4 regions of the Streptomyces sp. NBC_00386 genome follow, and region 3 is predicted to be linked to each of the others. Evidence: riboswitches for the same ligand, from Rfam matches in the RefSeq annotation. Region 3 holds a riboswitch; each other region holds the start of a gene.
What was found. Region 3 has a riboswitch for cyclic di-AMP ahead of OG780_RS39435 (C40 family peptidase). Riboswitches for the same ligand answer to the same signal wherever they lie in the genome.
Positions count from the first base shown of each region.

Region 1: it holds a riboswitch for cyclic di-AMP, as region 3 does, so the genes downstream of both, OG780_RS17975 (transglycosylase SLT domain-containing protein) here and OG780_RS39435 (C40 family peptidase) in region 3, are expected to answer to the same signal.
Region 2: it holds a riboswitch for cyclic di-AMP, as region 3 does, so the genes downstream of both, OG780_RS11265 (M23 family metallopeptidase) here and OG780_RS39435 (C40 family peptidase) in region 3, are expected to answer to the same signal.
Region 4: it holds a riboswitch for cyclic di-AMP, as region 3 does, so the genes downstream of both, OG780_RS22290 (M23 family metallopeptidase) here and OG780_RS39435 (C40 family peptidase) in region 3, are expected to answer to the same signal.

Region 1 covers NZ_CP107950.1:4,112,882-4,117,599, reverse strand. The annotation lists gene OG780_RS17980 (HAD family hydrolase) at 515-1,324, shown strand; gene OG780_RS17975 (transglycosylase SLT domain-containing protein) at 1,523-2,284, opposite strand; cyclic di-AMP (ydaO/yuaA leader) riboswitch at 2,289-2,449, opposite strand; partial or broken gene OG780_RS17970 (CocE/NonD family hydrolase) at 2,891-4,718, opposite strand, start outside.
Region 2 covers NZ_CP107950.1:2,600,501-2,605,218, forward strand. The annotation lists gene OG780_RS11250 (bifunctional acetate--CoA ligase family protein/GNAT family N-acetyltransferase) at 1-771, opposite strand, end outside; gene OG780_RS11255 (HPr family phosphocarrier protein) at 947-1,228, shown strand; gene OG780_RS11260 (GntR family transcriptional regulator) at 1,456-2,148, opposite strand; gene OG780_RS11265 (M23 family metallopeptidase) at 2,345-3,112, opposite strand; cyclic di-AMP (ydaO/yuaA leader) riboswitch at 3,125-3,284, opposite strand; gene OG780_RS11270 (M16 family metallopeptidase) at 3,500-4,718, opposite strand, start outside.
Region 3 covers NZ_CP107950.1:9,011,649-9,016,366, reverse strand. The annotation lists gene OG780_RS39440 (hypothetical protein) at 1-299, shown strand, start outside; gene OG780_RS39435 (C40 family peptidase) at 395-2,257, opposite strand; cyclic di-AMP (ydaO/yuaA leader) riboswitch at 2,265-2,436, opposite strand; gene OG780_RS39430 (hypothetical protein) at 2,937-3,167, shown strand; gene OG780_RS39425 (dienelactone hydrolase family protein) at 3,311-4,057, opposite strand; gene OG780_RS39420 (hypothetical protein) at 4,182-4,355, opposite strand; gene OG780_RS39415 (beta-glucanase) at 4,532-4,718, opposite strand, start outside.
Region 4 covers NZ_CP107950.1:5,051,298-5,056,015, reverse strand. The annotation lists gene OG780_RS22300 (PrsW family intramembrane metalloprotease) at 1-539, shown strand, start outside; gene OG780_RS22295 (aldo/keto reductase) at 637-1,581, opposite strand; gene OG780_RS22290 (M23 family metallopeptidase) at 1,714-2,748, opposite strand; cyclic di-AMP (ydaO/yuaA leader) riboswitch at 2,760-2,916, opposite strand; gene OG780_RS22285 (PP2C family protein-serine/threonine phosphatase) at 3,221-4,357, opposite strand; tRNA gene OG780_RS22280 (tRNA-Met) at 4,695-4,718, opposite strand, start outside.

The sequences.
Region 1 (4,718 bases), 4.9 Mb from region 3:
TGCGGCAGGGCCTAAAGGGTTTGCAATGTCCGTATTGGTTCCGCGCGGAGCCGGAGGTCCGTGGGCGGCGGGTGCGCCGGACCCGGGTGACGGGTGCCGCTTCTCGGTTCCGTGGCCGCGCTTCACGGACCTGCTCACGGCTGCCCGAGACTGCCCGCGGCTGTCTTGTACGGTTCCGTGGCGTGCCCCCCCCAAGGGGGGAGGAGTTCGCCTCTGCCCGGCCCAACGGGCTTCTCCGCGAACGGACTTGTCGATGTCCGGCCCCGATGGCCGACGTGGTGCGGTACGGCGGTCGAGGTGGTCTTTCGGTGAGCTGGCCTTTGTCCAGGGGGTGTTGGGGAGTTGTGGTCGGTCGTGTGCGGGAAAGTCGGTGTGGACGGAAGTGGAGCGTGGGTGATCCGAAGCGGTCGCAACGCGCTTACCACCGTGCGGTGAACGGCGTTGCTGACGGGATACCGGACGTCGTCCGGTTCAGGCCGGGCCGATGAGTCGTTCGATCCGTATTCTTCGGATCATGGCCGCTCCGACTGCATATTCACTCATCGCCACTGACCTGGACGGAACGCTGCTGCGCGGCGACGACACACTCTCCGACCGGTCACGCGCCGCGTTGGCGAAGGTGACCCGGGCGGGTGCCCGTCATCTCGTGGTCACGGGCCGACCCGCACCGCGTGTGCGACCGCTTCTCGACGAACTCGGCGGCGAGGGACTGGCGGTGTGCGGGCAGGGGGCGCAGCTGTACGACGCCGGCGCGGACCGCATGCTGTGGTCGGTGACCCTGGACAGGGAACTGGCGGAGACGGCGCTCGGCAAGATCGAGGCGGAGGTCGGGCTGCTGTACGCGGCGGTCGACCAGGACGGCGTGGACGGGCTGACGCTCATCGAGCCGGGCTATGTCATGCCGCATCCGACTCTGCCGGCGGTGCGGGTGCCGCGCCGGGACGACCTCTGGGCGGAGCCGATCAGCAAGGTGTTGCTCCGTCACCCCTCTTTGTCCGACGACGAGTTGGCGTCGGCGGCACGGGGAGTGGTCGGTTCGCTGGCGACGGTCACCATGTCCGGTCCCGGCACCGTCGAACTCCAGCCATGCGGGGTGACCAAGGCGACGGGCCTGGCTCTCGCCGCGGCGCACCTCGGGCTCACCCCGGACGCGACGCTCGCCTTCGGTGACATGCCCAATGACATCCCGATGTTCGACTGGGCGGCCCGAGGTGTGGCGATGGCCAACGCTCATCCGGAACTGAAGGCGGTGGCCGACGAAATCACCCTGTCGAACGAGGACGACGGGATCGCGGTCGTGCTGGAGCGCCTCTTCGGCTTCTAGCGGCGCCGACACGCCCGCCCGGCGCACCCACGAACGCACACCCGCCGACACATTCGGAGCGGACCCGCCGCCGCGCCCACGGACGCACACCGGCTGACGCGACCGCAACCCACCCGCCGACGCGACCGCAACGCACCCGCCGACGGGCCGGGAAGGCGCCGTCGGCGGGTGCGGATGAAGACGGGGTGCGGGGTGGGATCAGTAGGCGCCGTTGACGTTGTCGATGGAGCCGTACTTGTCGGCCGCGTAGTTGCAGGCCGCGGTGATGTTGGCGACCGGGTCGTAGATGTTCGACGACGTGCCGGCGACGTGGTACGCCTGGAACGTGGGGTCGATCACCTGGAGCAGGCCCTTGGAGGGGATGCCCGCGGCGGCGTTGGAGTCCCAGTTGTTGATGGCGTTGGGGTTGCCGGAGGACTCGCGTATCACGTTGCGGTGGATGCCGTCGTAGCTGCCCGGGATGCCCGCCTTGGCCATGACGTCCAGGGATTCCTTGATCCAGCCGTCGAGGTTGTTGGAGTACGTCTTGGCGGAGGCCTGGGTGACGGTGGTCGCCTTGGACTTGGCGACGGCGGTGGTCGCGTTCGCCGTGGTGCGGACGGTCGTCGACTTCAGCGTCTTCGTGCCCACGGTCAGCTTCAGGCCCGGACGGAGGTGGGCGGGGTTGTCACCGATGACCGCGCGGTTCGCCGCGTACAGCTTCTTCCAGCCGCCGCTCTTGGGGTACTTCTGCGCCACCTTGGAGAGCGTGTCGCCGGCGACCACCTTGTAGGTGACGAGCTGCACGTTGGGGACCACCGCGGTGTGGGCGGCCTGCGGGGCCTGCGCCGGGGTGGCGGCGCTGGCGCCGGTGGCGCTCACGAGCGGGAGGGCGAGGGCGATGCCGCCCGTTCCGGCGGCGATCATGCCCCGGGTGATGACGTTGGTCTTCTTGCGGCGGTGCTTGGCACGTACGGGCATGACGAAATGTCCTCTCCGACGCCTGCGAGGTGAGCTGTCGGGTTCGGGCGGGAGATGCCCGGCCGCGCTGTGGGCGCGGCTTCACCCCAAGCCGGTCCGGTGTGCCCGGATCGGCGGCTTACCTGTGGTTCCCCCGCTCCTGCCGTGCGTGGGTCGATGGGTTGCCGGGCGGCGGCAGGATTCGGCGATCCGCCCGGGGTCGACCAGAACGTATGCGAGAGCACATGTCCGAAACAAGATGAGATTTGACTGCGAAGATCGCTTTCTCCTGGTTAATGCGTGGGTAAAAAGTCCGATTGCGCCGGAATTGGATCCTCAACTTGCCTTTGGCAAACGGGTTGGGCCGGAGAGGGTGTGCGGCGGGGGTCCGGCTCGCCGGTGACCCAACTCACGAGACCAAAGAGCATCAAGGCGGCATGAAGGGTAATTCGGGCATTGCGCTTGCGGTGGAAGCCGCCGTTGAGCCCTTCGCGGGGTGCTGAGCGGCCCCTGGCGCGGCGGGAATTGTGGCGCGGGACACATCGAGGAGCGCGGCCGCCCGGCGGCGGGAGCGCCGCCCGGACGCGGTCCGAACCCGGGCCGGTGCGCGGTGAAGTGCGCCTCGCCTCACCGGTGTTCGGCACGAGAGTGTCCTGTCGCCGTCCGGCGCGCGGCGATATGCCAGGGCCCGCGCCGTGAGCGGGTGGCGCAGGCCCGGGCCTGGGGCGCGTGTGGATGCGTAGCGGTCCGGGGGAGTGAACTCCCGTGCCGGTGGGCCCAGTCGGCCGGCTGTGCGCGGGCGGACAGCGGGTCCGAGGTGTCGATCGTGTACGTCTCCCGGGCCTCCTCCGTGCATTCGAGGCCGTCGGGGTACACGCGGGTGCCGCCGCGCCCCGGGTCCACCTCGAGGCGCCAGGTCTCCGCGGCCACGTCGCGCAGGGCCAGACGCCGGGGGCGGGGCTCGTCCAGGGTGCCCGAGACGGTCGCGCCGAGGGGTGCGAACTGCTCCGGTTCCTCGAAGGCGACCGAGGCGTCCGACTCCGTTGCCCGTAACGGGAGTTCCAGGACGCTGCCGATCGGCTCCAGGGTGAAGCCCGCCTCCGAGCCCGGCTGGGGCCAGATCCAGGCCGGTACGCGGAGGAGAGGCCCAGCCGGATCCGGTGGCCCACCGGGAACGCGTGGCCGATGGCGTTCAGGTCGAACACCACGTTCTCCGTGGTGCCCGGTTCCCGGGGAACCGCCCGGTCGGGGCCCCGGCGCGCCGAGAGGTTCAGGGCGCCCCGGGTGGCGAGCGTGGACGCTCCGTCCGGGGCGACGTCGCACAGCCGGGCGATCACCTGGCTCCTGGGTGACGCGGACGTCAGCCGCAGATTGACCCGGGGGCGGCCCAGGACCCAGGTCTCCTCCGGCGCCTCGAACTCGAAGCAGGCCGAGCGGGTGTCCTCCTCCCGTTGGTCCGGCGGCAGGCCGGCGTCGTCGCCGGAAGGGAACAGCCGGCCCGCGTCGACCCCCGTGTGCTGCGGGGACCGGACCGGCAGCGGGGCGTCCTGGAGCGCGTACACGACCGGGGTCACCGAGGGTGAGGGCCAGGCCGGGTCACCCACCCGGCGGCCGGGGATCCGCGCGTACACCGTCGCCGGAGGGTGCGCGTCCATCACGTACGAGCGCAGAAGGGGGGACGGAGAGCGCGTCCGTCTCCTCGTCCCTGAGTCAGTGGTCCCACCGGCGCAGCGTCTCCTGGAGGAAGCCGATGGCCGGTCCAGGGGGCAGGCCCCGGTCCGGGTACTGGCGGGACCAGGGGCCGATGAGACCTCGTACGCGATCCGGCGGCAGGTTCCGCACCGGACGCAGCACGGTGTCGCGGTGCGGGTCGTGCCGGACGCCGACCGCGAGGACCGCGGCGCGGATGGCCCCGTACTCCTCGCGGAGGCTGCCGTGGCGCCAGTACGCGTCCCTGGTCCGGTGCGCCGGCCAGGTGTGCGCGGCGGGGCCGATCGCCCCCAGCCGTTTCTCCCACCTGCTCCGCCACATGCCCTCGCCCACGTGCGCGGGGTCCGGCGGGCGGGCGGCGAAGGCGAGCAGTCGGGCCGACCGGGCGTGCGTGTCGAGGGTGAGGACGGAACCTCCCGCATGGTGCACGTCGTTGTCATAGAGGTCGTCGGTCGAGCAGACCGTGACGATCACCTTGAGCGGCTCGGGCGCGCGGGCCGCGATCCGGAGGGAGTCGAAGCCGCCCCAAGCGATCCCGAACATGCCGACCCGGCCGGTGCACCAGGACTGGGCCGCCGGTCAGGAGGCCACCTCCACCCCGTCGTCCGGCTCGTTCCCCGTGTGTTCGTCCCCCGGCATCCCCTCCGAATTGCCGTGGCCGGGCACGTCCACGCGGACGGAGGCGTAGCCGTGCCCGGCGTACCAGGGATGGCACTGCTGGTCGCGCGGGGCTCCAGTCGGTCAG
Region 2 (4,718 bases), 6.4 Mb from region 3:
GTCGAGTTCCTTCTCCTGGAGGGCCGTGTTCACGGCGTACAGGCGTCCGGTGAACCCGGCTTCCCGGAGGTTGTCGAGGACACTGCGACCGACCCCGCCGGGTGTGCGCCCGGCGCCGATGACGGCGACGGAGCCGGGGGCGAGCAGCCGCTGCACGGAGCGGGCCTCGGCGCGCTGTTCCCGCGCGCGCTGCACGGCCAGGGACCGGTCGGTGGGTTCGAGGTCGAACTCCAGGCGTACGACACCGTCCTCGAAGCTGCGCTTCTGGGTGTATCCGGCGTCCGTGAACACCTTGATCATCTTGTTGTTGGCGGGCAGCACCTCGGCGGCGAAGCGGCGGATGTCGCGCTCGCGGGCCACCGCGGCGATGTGCTCGAGCATCGCGGAGGCGACACCGCGGCCCTGGTGGGCGTCCTGCACGAGGAAGGCGACCTCGGCCTCGTCGGCGGGCGCGGAGGCGGGCATGCCGTCCGCGTTGATCCGGTCGTAGCGCACGGTGGCGATGAACTCGCCGCCCACCGTGGCCGCGAGGCCCACGCGGTCCACGAAGTCGTGGTGGGTGAAGCGGTGGACGTCCTTGGCGGACAGCCGCGGATAGGGCGCGAAGAAGCGGTAGTACTTCGACTCGTCCGACACCTGCTCGTAGAAGCTGACCAGGCGTTCGGCGTCGTCGACGGTGATGGGCCTGATGCGTGCGGTGCCGCCGTCGCGCAGCACCACGTCGGCCTCCCAGTGGGCTGGGTACTCGTGCCGGTCCGCCGAGGTCTGCATGGGCCCCAGAGTACGGCTCGCGTACGACAACGGCGCGAGGCAGTCTGAGGGTGACGGGCGTCGGAGCGGGTCCTCGGCCGACACCGCGGCGGGTGAGGTCCGGGACCGTTCGGGCACGCCTCGCGATATGAAAGAATGGTCTAGACAACCTTGAACACCCGAAGGGCAGCATCACATGGCTGAGCGCCGCGTCAACGTCGGCTGGACCGAGGGCCTCCATGCCCGCCCCGCCTCCATCTTCGTCCGGGCCGCCACGGCTTCCGGCATCCCCGTGACGATCGCCAAGGCCGACGGGAACCCCGTCAACGCGGCCTCCATGCTCGCGGTCCTCGGCCTGGGCGCCCAGGGCGGCGAGGAGATCGTCCTCACGTCGGACTCCGAGGGCGCGGATGCCGCTCTCGACCGTCTGGCGAAGCTGGTCGCCGAGGGGCTCGACGAACTCCCCGAGACCGTCTGAGCCGCCCACGAGGCACGTGGACTCACACGGCCGAGCCGCGCTCCCCTTCGCCGGGTGGCGCGGCTCGGCCGTTTTTCCGTACCCTCGCTCGGAAATTCCCCACATGCCACGTACGACCTCGCGCCATGGCCGCGGGAATGGCGTGCGCCGAAATTCCGGACACACGCATAAAAGGGCATCAGAAATGAGCCCCTGCCGAATATCCCTCTTTGTATACGGCGCCCGTGTTAATGACGCGGGCCCGTCATGTTTACGGGATGTTGCGAACTTCTCACACGGTCCGGCCGGTCGCCGCCGGGAAATCGGAGCCGGTGCGCGGCCGTGGCGCGCTCGGTGTGCAGGGCCGTGATCGCGCGGGCCCGCTCACTGTCCCCGCGGGCGACCGCGTCCACGATGCCGCCGTGCTCCGCCCAGGATTCCGCGGGGTCGGCCGGCGCCTCCACCGAGTACATCCAGGCGATCTTGTGGCGCAGCTGGGCGAGCGTCGAGGTGAGCGCGGGGCTGCCGGACGCCTGCGCGAGCGTCTCGTGGAACCAGCCGCCCAACGAGCGCAGATCCTCGCTGTGGCCTCGCCTGGAGCGCTCCTGCCCCAGCCTGACCAGACCCCGCAGCACCTTCAGGTGGGCCTCCGTGCGCCGCTGCGCGGCCCTCGCGGCACCCAGCGGTTCCAGCAGCATGCGCATCTCCAGGAGGTCCGCGGCCTCCAGCTCGGAGGGCTCCGCGACACACGCGCCCGCGTGCCGGCGGGTGACCACGAACCCCTCGGCCTCCAGCGTGCGCAGGGCCTCGCGCACGGGGACGCGAGAGACGCCGTATCGGCGTGCGAGCAGTTCCTCGGTGAGGCGGCCGCCGCGCTCGTAGACACCCGCGACGATGTCGTCACGGATCGCCGTGCACACCGAGTGCGCCGGAATACGCATGACCGACCTCCGCTTTAATCCCCGTGAAACGCCGTCGATTGACGCTTGTTCAGTGACTCTATTGCAGGAAGCCTGAATTTCCGATGGCAGGCCTGAATCCATGGATATTTTTTGGACAGACGGCATCTGGAAACGACGATGCCCCGGCTCGGTGAGCCGGGGCATCGAAAGCGGCGAAGAAGCCGCGAAGCGGTCGTCAGACGTTGACGCCGTGCGAGCGCAGGTACGCGACCGGGTCCATGTCCGATCCGTACTCGGCGGTCGTACGGGCCTCGAAGTGAAGGTGGGGACCGGTGGTGTTGCCGGTGTCCCCCGAGAGAGCGATCTGCTGCCCCGGAGTGACCGTCTGCCCCACGGACACACCGATGGACGAGAGGTGGCCGTACATGGTGTACGTGCCGTCGTGCATCTTGATCACGACTTGATTGCCGTAGGCGCCGCCCCAGCCGGCCGTGACGACCGTGCCGGAGCCGACGGCGTGGACCGAGGTGCCGGACGCGGCGTGGAAGTCGACTCCGGTGTGGCTGCCGGAGGACCAGAGGCTGCTGCTGGCCTGGTAGCCGGTGGAGACGTACGAACCGGTGATCGGCATGACGAACGTGTTCAGACGCTTGCGCTCGGCCTCGCGGGCGGCGCGCTCCTTGGTCTCGCGCAGCTCCTGGGCCTGCTCCGCGGCCTGCTTGCGCGCGGTCTGCTCGGCCTGCTTGCGCGCGGCGGCCTCGTCGGCGGCGCGCAGCTGCGCGAAGGCCTGGGCGTCGATCTGGTCGGCGACCGTGTCGTTGAGGGTGACGGTCTGGGTCAGCCCGGTCTGCTCGACGGAGGTTTCCGCGGCGAACGCGGGGGCGGCCAGGGTTCCGATGACACCGGTGGTGGTGAGCGCCGCGACCCCGACGGCGGTCGTGGTGGTCGTGCTGTGCACGCGGCTCGTACGACGGTGCTTGCCGGTGCCACAGGTGAACGCCATGTAGGGGCTGATCCTTTCCTTCCCTCTCGCCTACCGGGTTAGCTGACGGGTTCGGAGCAGGAAGGTCTCCTACGGGCCCCCTCCGGAGAGGGCGTCCGATTCACCCCAGGGACTACGTGTGGGTCCCCGGCTCCCCTGACTCGCGTCATGGGGGACTCGGCGATGACTGTCCGGTGCCGCGGGCGCGGCGCACTGCGTGACGAACAGCCGCACTGACGCTAAGCGGGGCAACTTTCGAACAACAAACGGATCACGATTTTTGTAACGTATCCCACAGGGCAGAAGGGTGACCGTCATACGAATACGGACATCTTGGGAACGGCTTCCGGAAAAGGGAGGGCCCTGACGGCTCTTCAGCCGTCAGGGCCCTCCCGCGTCGCACGGGTTCTACTCGGCGGCCACCACGGTGACTTCACCGATTCCGAGGGCCCTGACCGGCTCCGCGATCTGCGCCGCGTCGCCCACCAGGACGGTCACCAGACGGTCCGTCGGGAAGGCGCTCACGGCCGCCGCGGTGGCCTCCACGGTGCCGGTGGCGGCCAGTTGCCGGTAGAGCGTCGCCTGATAGTCGTCCGGCAGGTGCTGCTCGACCTGGTCCGCGAGCGTGCTCGCGACCGCCGCGGCCGTCTCGAACTTGAGGGGCGCGACACCCACCAGGTTCTGCACGGCGACGTCGCGCTCCGCGTCGGTCAGACCCTCGGCCGCGAGGGTGCGCAGCACCGTCCACAGGTCGTCGAGCGCAGGACCGGTGTTGGGGGTGTCGACCGAGCCGCTGATGGCGAGCATCGCGGCTCCCGTGCCGTCCGGCGCGGAGCGCAGGACCTGTCCGAACGCCCGCACGCCGTAGGTGTAGCCCTTCTCCTCGCGCAGGACGCGGTCCAGGCGCGAGGTGAGGGTGCCGCCGAGGCAGTAGGTGCCGAGGACCTGCGCGGGCCACACGCGGTCGTGCCGGTCGGCGCCGACCCGGCCGATGAGCAGCTGCGTCTGGACGGCGCCGGGGCGGTCGACGATGATCACGCGGCCGGTGTCGTCGGCGCTCACCGGCGGCACGGGGCGCGGCTGGGCGGCCGAGCCGGTCCAGGAGCCGAGCGTGTCGGCGAGCAGTTCGTCGAGATCGACATCGGTCAGGTCACCGACGACGACGGCAGTGGCCGTGACGGGGCGCACGTGCCTCTCGTAGAACGCGCGAACGGCCGACGAGTCGATGTTCTGGACGGTCTCCTCGGTGCCCTGCCGCGGGCGCGCCATGCGCGCGCTCGCCGGGAACAGCTCCTTGGAGAGCTCTTTGGCGGCACGGCGGGCGGGATTGGCCGTCTCGTGCGGGATCTCGTCCAGCCGGTTGGTCACCAGCCGCTCGACCTCGCTGTCCGCGAACGCGGGGGCCCGCAGGGCGTCGGCGAGCAGGCCGAGGGCCTTGGCCAGGCGCGAGACGGGCACTTCGAGGGACAGGCGCACACCGGGGTGGTCGGCGTGCGCGTCGAGCGTGGCGCCGCAGCGCTCCAGTTCGGCGGCGAAGTCCTCGGCCGAGTGCTTGTCGGTGCCCTCGGAGAAGGCGCGCGCCATGATCGTGGCGATGCCGTCCAGGCCCGCCGGCTCGGCGTCCAGC
Region 3 (4,718 bases):
CCGTTCCCGGGACGTTCGTCCACGGCCTGCCGGATGCCTCCCGTGCCGACGTGGAACGCAGGCTTCGCCCCCAGGATCCGCAGAACACGGACCTGGGCGAGAGCGAGGAGCTGAGCCTGCTGACCGTCGACGAGGACAACAGGTTCTCCGTCCGGCTCGAGGTCGAGGCCGCGGACCGGAGAAGCGCCGAGGCCGAAGCCGTGCGGCTCGTCTCCGGCGCACTCCTGGACAGCGGCCTGTCCCCCGACGACGCCCCGCTGGGGCCTGCCGCCGTCACGGGGATCGACAGCGAGTTCTGACGGCACGCCACCGCGCCCGCCCTCGCGGACGACGGCACTCCACGAACGGGCCTGTACGCCCCGGACGGCGGTACGCCCCTGAGCCGGACCGGAGCTCAGACCGGACGTACGACGCTGTGGATGGCCGCCTGTCCGGCGTATTCGACCGACTCCTCGGTGATGCGCGCTCCGGGACTCGGAGCGTGGACCATCATGCCGTCACCCACGTAGAGGCCGACGTGACTCACGTTGGCGTGGAAGAAGACCAGGTCACCCGGCTGCATGGCGCCGAGGGCGACCGCCGGGCCGACCTGTGCCTGGTCCTGCGTCGCACGGGGGAGCATGACCCCGGCGCTCTTCCAGGACGCCTGCGTGAGCCCTGAGGGGTCGTACGAACCGGGTCCGGACGCTCCCCACACGCAGGGTCTGCCGACCTGAGCGCGGGCGAAGGCGACCGCCTCCGCGGCCCTGCTGTCGGGTCCGACGACCGGCGGGGCGGCGGGCGCGACGAGGCTGTCGATACTGAACCCGGGGTTCGTGTCGACGGCTCCGGGAGCGGCGGGCCACGCCTGCTGCTTGCCGGCCGTCCGCAGCGACTGCCGCCAGGCGTCGTCGGCCGGCGGGGGCGCCGGCTGGTTCGCCGGAGGCACGGGGGCCGGCTGATACGCGGCGGGACCCGGTGCCGGCTCGTACACCGGAGGCTGAGGCACCGGCTCACTCACCGGGGGCATCGGAGCCGGCTGGTACGAGCTGGGAGGGGTCGCCGTCTCGTACGCGAGGGGCAGGAGCACCGACTTGTACTCGGAGGGCGGGGGCGGCGGCTCGTACCCGAGGGGCAGGAGGACCGACTTGTACTCGCCGGTCGGGGGCGCCGCCTCGTACCCGAGGGGCAGGAGGACCGACTTGTACTCGCCGGTCGGGGGCGCCGCCTCGTACCCGAGGGGCAGGAGGACCGACTTGTACTCGCCGGTCGGGGGCGCCGCCTCGTACGCCCCGGGCATGGAGCCCGTGTCGAAGACCATGGGCATGGGCGCCGGCTGGGGTGCCGCGGGCTGGGGCGTGGGCTCGTACGGGGCGAACTGGGGCGCCGGCTGGAACACGGGTGCCTGACCGACCGAGGGGAACGTGCCGGTCTGGCCGACCGACGGGAACGAACCCGTCTGACCGACCGACGGGAAGGAGCCGGTCTGACCGACCGACGGGAACGAACCCGTCTGACCGACCGACGGGAACGAACCTGTCTGACCGACCGACGGGAAGGACGGGAGCCGGGGTTCCTCCACCGGCCGGTACTCGATCGCCGGGGCCTGCGCGACGGGCATGCTCTGCCGTGCCGCGTACCGTGCCATCAGCTCCTGTGCGGCGGCGAGCTTGCGCCGGGCGGTCTGCTTCTTGACGTGCAGCGACGACTTCTGTGAGGCGGTCTCCGGAACGGACCCCGCGGGAAGCGCCGCACGGCCCGCCGCCTCGGCTCCCGGTGCCGGGGCGCGACCGGCCGTCGTCCCGGCCGCCGGACCCGCGGTCAGCTCCAGGACGGGGCGCGCGGCCGGCTCCGAGGCCGGACCGGCGGTCAGCTCGAGCATCGGTGCCGCTGTCAACTCGGCGACAGGCCGGATGATCTGCTCCAGCTGATACACCGTCGGAAGTTCCCCCGCGGACCCCTTGGGGCCTTTCGCACCCTCCCTCGGACGGGCACTCCCGCCGCCGCGCTCCGGCTGTCTGTCGGCCGGAAGGGTGGCCGGAGCCGAGGGTCCGTACCGGGAGCGCGCCCCGTCGTACAACTGCCGCATCAGATCTTCCTGGGCGGGATCGGAACCCCCGCCCCCCTGACCGGCGCCCCGTCGGCCCGGCCTGCGGGTGGAGTTCGCCGAGGCACGGGTCCCGTTGAATTTACCGGTGGCGAGCTCCGCCTGGTCGTAGAGGGACGAGAGCCGTCGGGCGACTTCTTCGCCGCTGGGCGGGGTGCGTTCCGGCGCCATGGAGTGGTGCTCCTTCCGTCGTCCGCCTACCGGGTTAGCTGTCGGGTTCGGGCGGACGATTCCGGAAGGTATGCCCTACGGCCCCTGCCCCGTAAGGCAGTTGGCCGATTCACCCCAAGTTCGGTGGGTCCCCGGCTCCAGCTGCCACGAGGACAGGCAGGATTCGGCGGAGGCCGCGCCGCCCGGCGAGCTCCGCCGGAGGGAGTCGGGCGGCCCGGTCGCCAACTTAGCCATGTTGTGCACCCGATGTGAAGATCCACGTCCCAGATGTCCGATACATTTTCGTGACCTTCATCGCATCACCTCGCAGCGCGACGGTGAGGACACGGGCCGTGCTCGAAAAGGCCGCTGAGCAAGGATGTTGGGCGCTCGGGGCCCGATGCCCGTCCCGGCCCCGCCCCGGACGCCGCTCGGCCGGACCGCCCCGCTCCACCCCGATCGCCGGCCGACCCGCACGGGGCCGGCCCGTCCAGGTCCGCCGGTCACCCGCCCAGCCGCCCCGGATGTGTCGAAAGCGTGCACAGAACTGACGTTCCCTGGCATGTCGTTCGACATCGACGGCACCCATTGGTCACACCTTGACCAGTTCTGGCCGAGCTGGCCGGATGACCACTGCGACCACGTGCCGGCCGTACCGTCGAGGCACGTCAGACCACGAGAGCGAGTCGAGGATCCCCACGTGCACGATGCGCCGATCTATGCCCAACTGATCTCCGAACGCGGCGACATACCGACGCTCGTGCGAAGCGAGGCCCGTCGGCTGCAACGCGACTTCGAGTGGATCCTCAGCTGGGATCCGTCGACGGGCGCCCCGCTTCCCGCGTCCACCGCACGGCCGTCGTCCGGCGCCCGGCGCCCCTTCTCCCCCACCCCGGATCCCGACGACCGGCTCGACACCCGCGGCCCCTGACGGCCGGCCGAATCCGACCGGAGGCCGAGGACCGGCCGGACGTCCCTGGCGGCCATCGACCCTCGAACGCCAACCGGTGACCGTCTGCTCCATCGGCCGGCACGTCCCGGGCGGCCGATGGAGCAGCCGCTCCCGACGGGTTGTCAGAGGACGCCGGGCTCGCCGCCCGGCCGTTCGGCGGGGAGCGGGTCGAGCCCAGCGCCGATCCGGATCACCAGATCGGCGACCGTCGCACCCGTGGCCCTGTGCCAGGTCCCCGCGCGCCGGAGCATGGCATGGTCACCGCCCTCGACCCGCACGGCGTTCGCGGAGGATCCCGCCTCCACGGCCCGGCGGACGAGGGCGAACGACTCCGCGGGGTCGGTGACCCGGTCCCGGTCGCCGTGCAGCACGATGACGCGTTTGCCCCGGAGGTGGGCCACCGGCTCACCCTCCGGGCACCAGGGCGCCAGCGCCACCACGGCCCGGACCTGAGGCGCGGCCGCGGCCCGCAGGGCCGCGCGCCCGCCCATCGAATGGCCCACGAGCACGACCGGCACCTCCCCCACCAGAGCGGCGAGTTCGTCCAGTGCCCGCAGAACGTCGGCGACGGGGTCGGCGTCAACGCCGTTCCATCCCCGGTAGCGGTAGCGCACCTGCCCGACGAACGCGTTCCCGTCCGGCAGGGCCCGCGTCACGGAGCGCACGAACGGCCGCATCCGGGCGCGTGCCACATTCCACGGCCGCAACGGGTCCTTGCTGTCGACGGTTCCACCGTGAAGGATCAGTACAGCGGCACGCGCGGGACCCGCGTCCGGACGGACGACGTGACACGGCCGCAGCGCCACGGGGGCGCCGCTCGCCCCGGACCGGGACACATCATCGGCGGACATCCGCACAGAGCCTCGCATGACACCTCTCCACCTCGCGGCGCTCCCGCACGCCTCGCACCGGACCGTGAGGAGGGATCGTCTCACCGGCCACCGGTCGCCGACCACCTGCCACCCTTCATCCGGAGCCGACCAAGCCGTGGTCTCAGCCCGTGTTCTCGGGCCGCGCGCGGTAACCGTCGCGCCACTCCTGGTAGAAGCGCCAGAGGCGTGCCGCCTGTGGGCAGCGTCCCGACTCCCGTCGGCACGTGCGGCAGTTGCCGACGTGACTGATGTAGGCGGTCTCGGGGGCGTCCCGCCCCGGCTCAGGATTCGGCATGGTCCTCGGCACCTGTCGGTGCGACGCGCACCGGCGCGGCGTCGCTTCTGATGCCGTGCTTCCGCGCCAAGGGCCTCGGCGGATGCACCTGCCGAGGACTCTGGTGCCCGGCCCGCGGATCTCAGTGGCCGGCGTGCGGCTTCCGGGCTCCCGCCGACGGCCGCCCGGTTCCCGTCTCAGTCGAGGAGGTCGGCGCCGTACTCCTCCGTTGCGGGGAAGGGCCTGCCGACCCGGGACCTGCGGACTGTCAGCCGGGCCACCTCGAAGTCCATCTCGAAGGCCTCGGGAGGCGGCGGCGGGTGGTAACGCCCGGCGCATACGGACAGGTTGACGATGAGATAGGCGTGCCAGGATCTGCCCACT
Region 4 (4,718 bases), 4.0 Mb from region 3:
GGTTCGGGTTCTTCGGTGTGTACGCGGCGTTCATGGTGCCCGTGTTCGGGCTGCTGACCTGGCTGGTCGTCTGGACCCGGCAGCGCGAGCTGCGGACCGTGCGCGCCGAACTGCCCGTGTACACCGCCGCCGGCTGGCTGGGCGCGGCCGAGCCGTGGGTCCTCGGCTCGATGCGGGCGCGGCAGCTCGCGCGCGAGTGGGCCGGCCACCACTTCGGGAAGAGCGCGGAACGCTCGGTGGCGGAGTACGAGGCGTACGCGACCTCGCTGGCGTTCCTGCGCCACCGGGGGCGCCGGGGTCGTGCGGGCGCCGACTTCGTCGTACGGGAGCGCGAGTTGCTCGACGAGCTGTGGCGCCGCCGGGAGATCGCCCGTCCGGCCCTCGCCTACGCGGCCCGCGCCACGGCACCGCTGCCCGCACCGCCGCCCTGGCCGGCCCCCGGGTACGGCTACATCGCCCCGCCGGCCCGGCCCTACGGCCCGCCGGCACAGGCATCCGCGCCGGTCCCGTATCCCGCGTACAACCCGTACCGCTCCTAGGGCCTGTCGCCCGGGACCGGCGTGGATACCACCGCTCCCCCACACCCGCGCCACGGACCGGTGGGGACCCGGGGTCCGCGCGCCCGCGCTACGGCCGTTACACCGACGCCTGCGTCAAGCGCGTCAGTTCCTCGTCCGTCAGCACCAGGTCCGCGACCCCCAGCAGGGCCGGGAGCTGCTCCACGGTGCGGGCGGAGGCGATGGGCGCGGCGACCGTCGGCTGTGCGGCCAGCCAGGCGAGGGCGACCGTCGGGACGGCGACGCCGTGGGCCGCGGCGATCTCGTCGAGGGCGGCGAGGACCAGCGGCCCGCGTTCCGTGTCGAGGTGCTTGGCCGCGCCCGCGGCCCGGGCCGAGTCGACCGTCGTGCCGGGGCGGTACTTGCCGGTGAGGAAACCGGAGGCGAGCGCGAAGTACGGGACGGCGGCCAGACCGGCCCGGGAGGCGACCTCCAGCAGGGAGCCCTCGTAGGTGTCGCGCGAGACGAGGTTGTAGTGCGGCTGGAGCGCGACGTACCGCGCGAGGCCCTCGCGGTCGGAGAACTCCAGGGACTCCCGCAGCCGCTCCGGAGAGATGTTGGAAGCGGCTATGTGCCGCACCTTGCCGGCCGTCACCAGCTCGTCGAGGGCGCCGATGATCTCTTCGACCGGCACGTCCGGCTTGTCGAAGTGCGTGTAGTAGAGGTCGATGTGGTCGGTGCCCAGGCGGCGCAGCGACGCGTCGGCCGCGGCCTTGATGTTGGCACCGGACAGACCCGGGTACGCGGGGTGCTGGCTGACCTTGGTGGCGACCACGATGTCCTCGCGGTTGCCGCGGGTCCTCAGCCACTTGCCGATGATGGTCTCGGACTCGCCGCCCTCGTTGCCCTCGATCCAGGCGGAGTAGGAGTCGGCCGTGTCGAGGAAGTTGCCGCCGGCGGCCGCGTAGGCGTCGAGCACGGCGAAGGACCGGGTCTCGTCGGCCGTCCAGCCGAAGACGTTGCCCCCGAGGGAGAGCGGGAAGACCTCGAGGTCGGACGAACCGAGCTTGCGAAGAGAAGTCATGTACGGGCTCAACACCCGCCCCGGACGGATGTATTCCGCAATCACCGGGCCCGGCGCGCCGTCGTCCGCGCCCGGACGACCGACAGCCCTGACGTCGGGGGGGTTGACGTCAGGGCTGCCGGAGATCGGAAATCAGGGGTTGAGGCCCTTGCTCTGGAGCCACGCCATCGGGTCGATGCCGGTGGCGGCGCCGCCGGGGTGCACTTCGAGGTGCAGGTGCGGTCCGGTGACATTGCCCGTCGCGCCCACTCGCCCGATGACATCACCCGTGGCGACCTTCTGGCCCACGCTGACGCTGATGGACGACTGGTGGCAGAACCAGAGCTCCGTACCGTCGTCGAGGGTGAGGATCGTGCGGTAGCCGTACGATCCGGCCCAGCCGGCCTCGGTGATGGTGCCGCTGTGGATCGCCTTGATGAGCGTGCCGGTGGGCGCCGCGAAGTCGAGTCCGGTGTGGTAGCCGGAGGACCACATGGAGCCGGCCTCGCCGAAGGTCGAGGTCAGCGTGTACGAGGACGTCGGCAGCGAGTAGCTCTTGGCGAGCTCGGCGAGGCGCTCCTGCTCGGCCTTCGCCTTGGCCGCCTCCTCCGCCTTCTCCTTCGCGGCGTCGGCCTTGGCCTCGGCTTCGTCCTGCTGCTTGGCGGCGAGCTCGACGGCCTTCTTCGCGGCGGCCGTCTGGGCGGCCTGCTGCGTGGCGGTGTCGGCCTGGTTCTGCTGCGACTGGGCCTGCTGCATGATGCGGTCGCGCAGCGCCTCACCGGCGTCGGTGGTGCCCTGGGCCGCGTCGGCGGTGGTCAGACCGGCGTTGGTGAGCGGGGTCGTGGAGCCCTTGGGAGTGCTGGATCCGCCGTCCGAGATCAGGGCCTTCGCCGAATCGGTGACCGACGACAGGTCGGGCAGCGAGATCGAGACGGGCGGCTTGCCCGGAGCGGCGCTGGCGATACCACCCGCACCGACGGCGGCTATGACGCCGACGCCGAGAACCGTGGAGCTGCGGGCGAGTCCTCCGCCGCGCTGCTTGCCCGTGCGGTGCCGGCCGCGGACGGGAGCGACGGAATCCGCGGTGGGATTCCACTCCTCCCAGGGTCCCTCGTCCTTGCCGTAGCCGAAGGTGTGTGTTTCGTTCGGCGTGAACGAGGTTGGCTGAGCGGGCCGGTTGGACGCCACGTGGGCGCACTCCTTTCCTTCCTTGCCGCCTACCGGGTTAGCTGACGGGTTCGGAGCAGGAAGGTCTCCTACGCGCGTACGGCCACCGTGCTTCCACGGCGGAATACGCTCGATTCACCCCACGAGTTGGTTCCCCGGTTCCCTTGCGGGATTCGGCGCGTGCGCACGGAGCCACCTCTTGTGACGGCTGTAACGACCGCGCTGCGTTATCGAACGTTAATAGACCCAGGCACCGAATTCCAAGCTGTTCCGACTGATCATTAACGGCTCTTGGCCAGGACTTTGGGGTCATGAGCGATGAAAAACGGGCGAGTTGACCTCATGGTGTCGACACGGGTTTCCCTGACGGTAAGTCAGGTGCTACGCGGAGGGACACCGTCCGGTCACAGCTCGTGACCGGGGCCGGAAAAGCCGTCGCCCAGGGGGTGAAAGACCTCCCGTACAACGCGCGGCTCCCCTCGGCGAGCACCCGTCACGGGCGCCGGACGGCGAGCAGCGCCATGTCGTCCGTCAGCGCGCCGCCCGTGTGCAGGCGGGCCGCCTCGAAGAGGGCGGTCAGCAGCGCGTCGGGGCCGGGAAGGACCCGTCCGGCCAGCCAGGCGGCCGGATCGAAGAACTCCCCCCGCGCGTCGCGGGCCTCGGACAGTCCGTCGGTGTGCAGCAGCAGCGTCGTCCCGCGCGGAAATCCCTCCCGCACCGTCGGGGCGGGCAGGCTTCCCAGTTCGCTCATCCCGAGGGGCAGCGCGAAGGACTCGGCGGTGAGGGTGAGGAGCGTGCCGTCGGGACGCAGCAGCAGGGGCGGCGGGTGGCCGCGGTTGACGACGCGTACGACGTCCTCGCCGTGCGGGATCTCGGCGAGGACCGCGGTCGTGAACCCCTCGGCCGCGTCGACGCTGTCGCGCCGGGTGCCCGCGCGCGTCAGCGCCCGCTCCAGGCGCTCCGCGACGCCCTCCAGGGTCGCCTCCTGCTCGGCCGCCTCCCGGAACGCCCCGACCACCGTCGCCACGGTGGCCACCGCGGTCATCCCCTTCCCCCGTACGTCCCCGACGACCAGCCGTACACCGTGCGGGGAGTCCTGCACGGCGTACAGGTCACCGCCGATGAACGCGTCCTCCTGCGCCGCCTCGTACCGGGCCGCGACCTCCAGTCCGGCGATCCGCGCCTCGGGCTCGGGCAGCACGGCACGCTGTGCGAACTCGGCGATCTCCCGGACGGAGGCGAGCCGTTCGTCGCCGCGCCGGACGACTGTGTTGATGAGGACGGCGAGGACCGCGGCCATCGCCACGGTGACCACCTCGGTGACCGCGTCGACCTGAAGGACGATGCCGAGGACAAGGTGGGTGATGAGCACGGCGCCGACGGCGAGGACACCGGCGAGGACGGTTCCGCGCAGCGAATGGAGGGGTGCGGCGACCAGGGGCGCGGCCGCGAACAGGGGGGTCGCGGTGAATTCCGACGGGGTGAGGTAGTCGTAGACGACCCCGGCGGCGACGAACAGCACGGGCAGGATCCGGACGAAGGCGCGTGCGTACACGATCCCGCGCGGCTCCGCTCCCGCCGCCGGACCGGGCGGCGGGACGCTCCCGGACCCGCGGACACCGCGGGACAGCCGGTCCGCCCGGTCACGGGGCTGTCCGGTCCGCCACTCACCTGCCGGCTGCCCCGCCACCCGTCCAGAAGACCCGGTACGGGGGCGGCGGGCGACCGGTGTGGCCCGACCGGGGGAGGACACCGCCTGCCGGAGCGAACCGGGGCCGGCCCGGAGAACCGCGCGAACCGGGACCGGCGCCGGAGAACCACGGCCGGAAGAAGGCGAAAGCAGCCGAGAGGCGGCGGAGGAAGCCGGAAGAAAGCCGGAAAGGAGCCCGGAGCGGCCGGCGGAAGCTGTGGAGGCAAACACCAAGGGCCGGAACTCGTAAATCCGAGTTCCGGCCCTTGGCCTTGAGTAGCGGGGACAGGATTTGAACCTG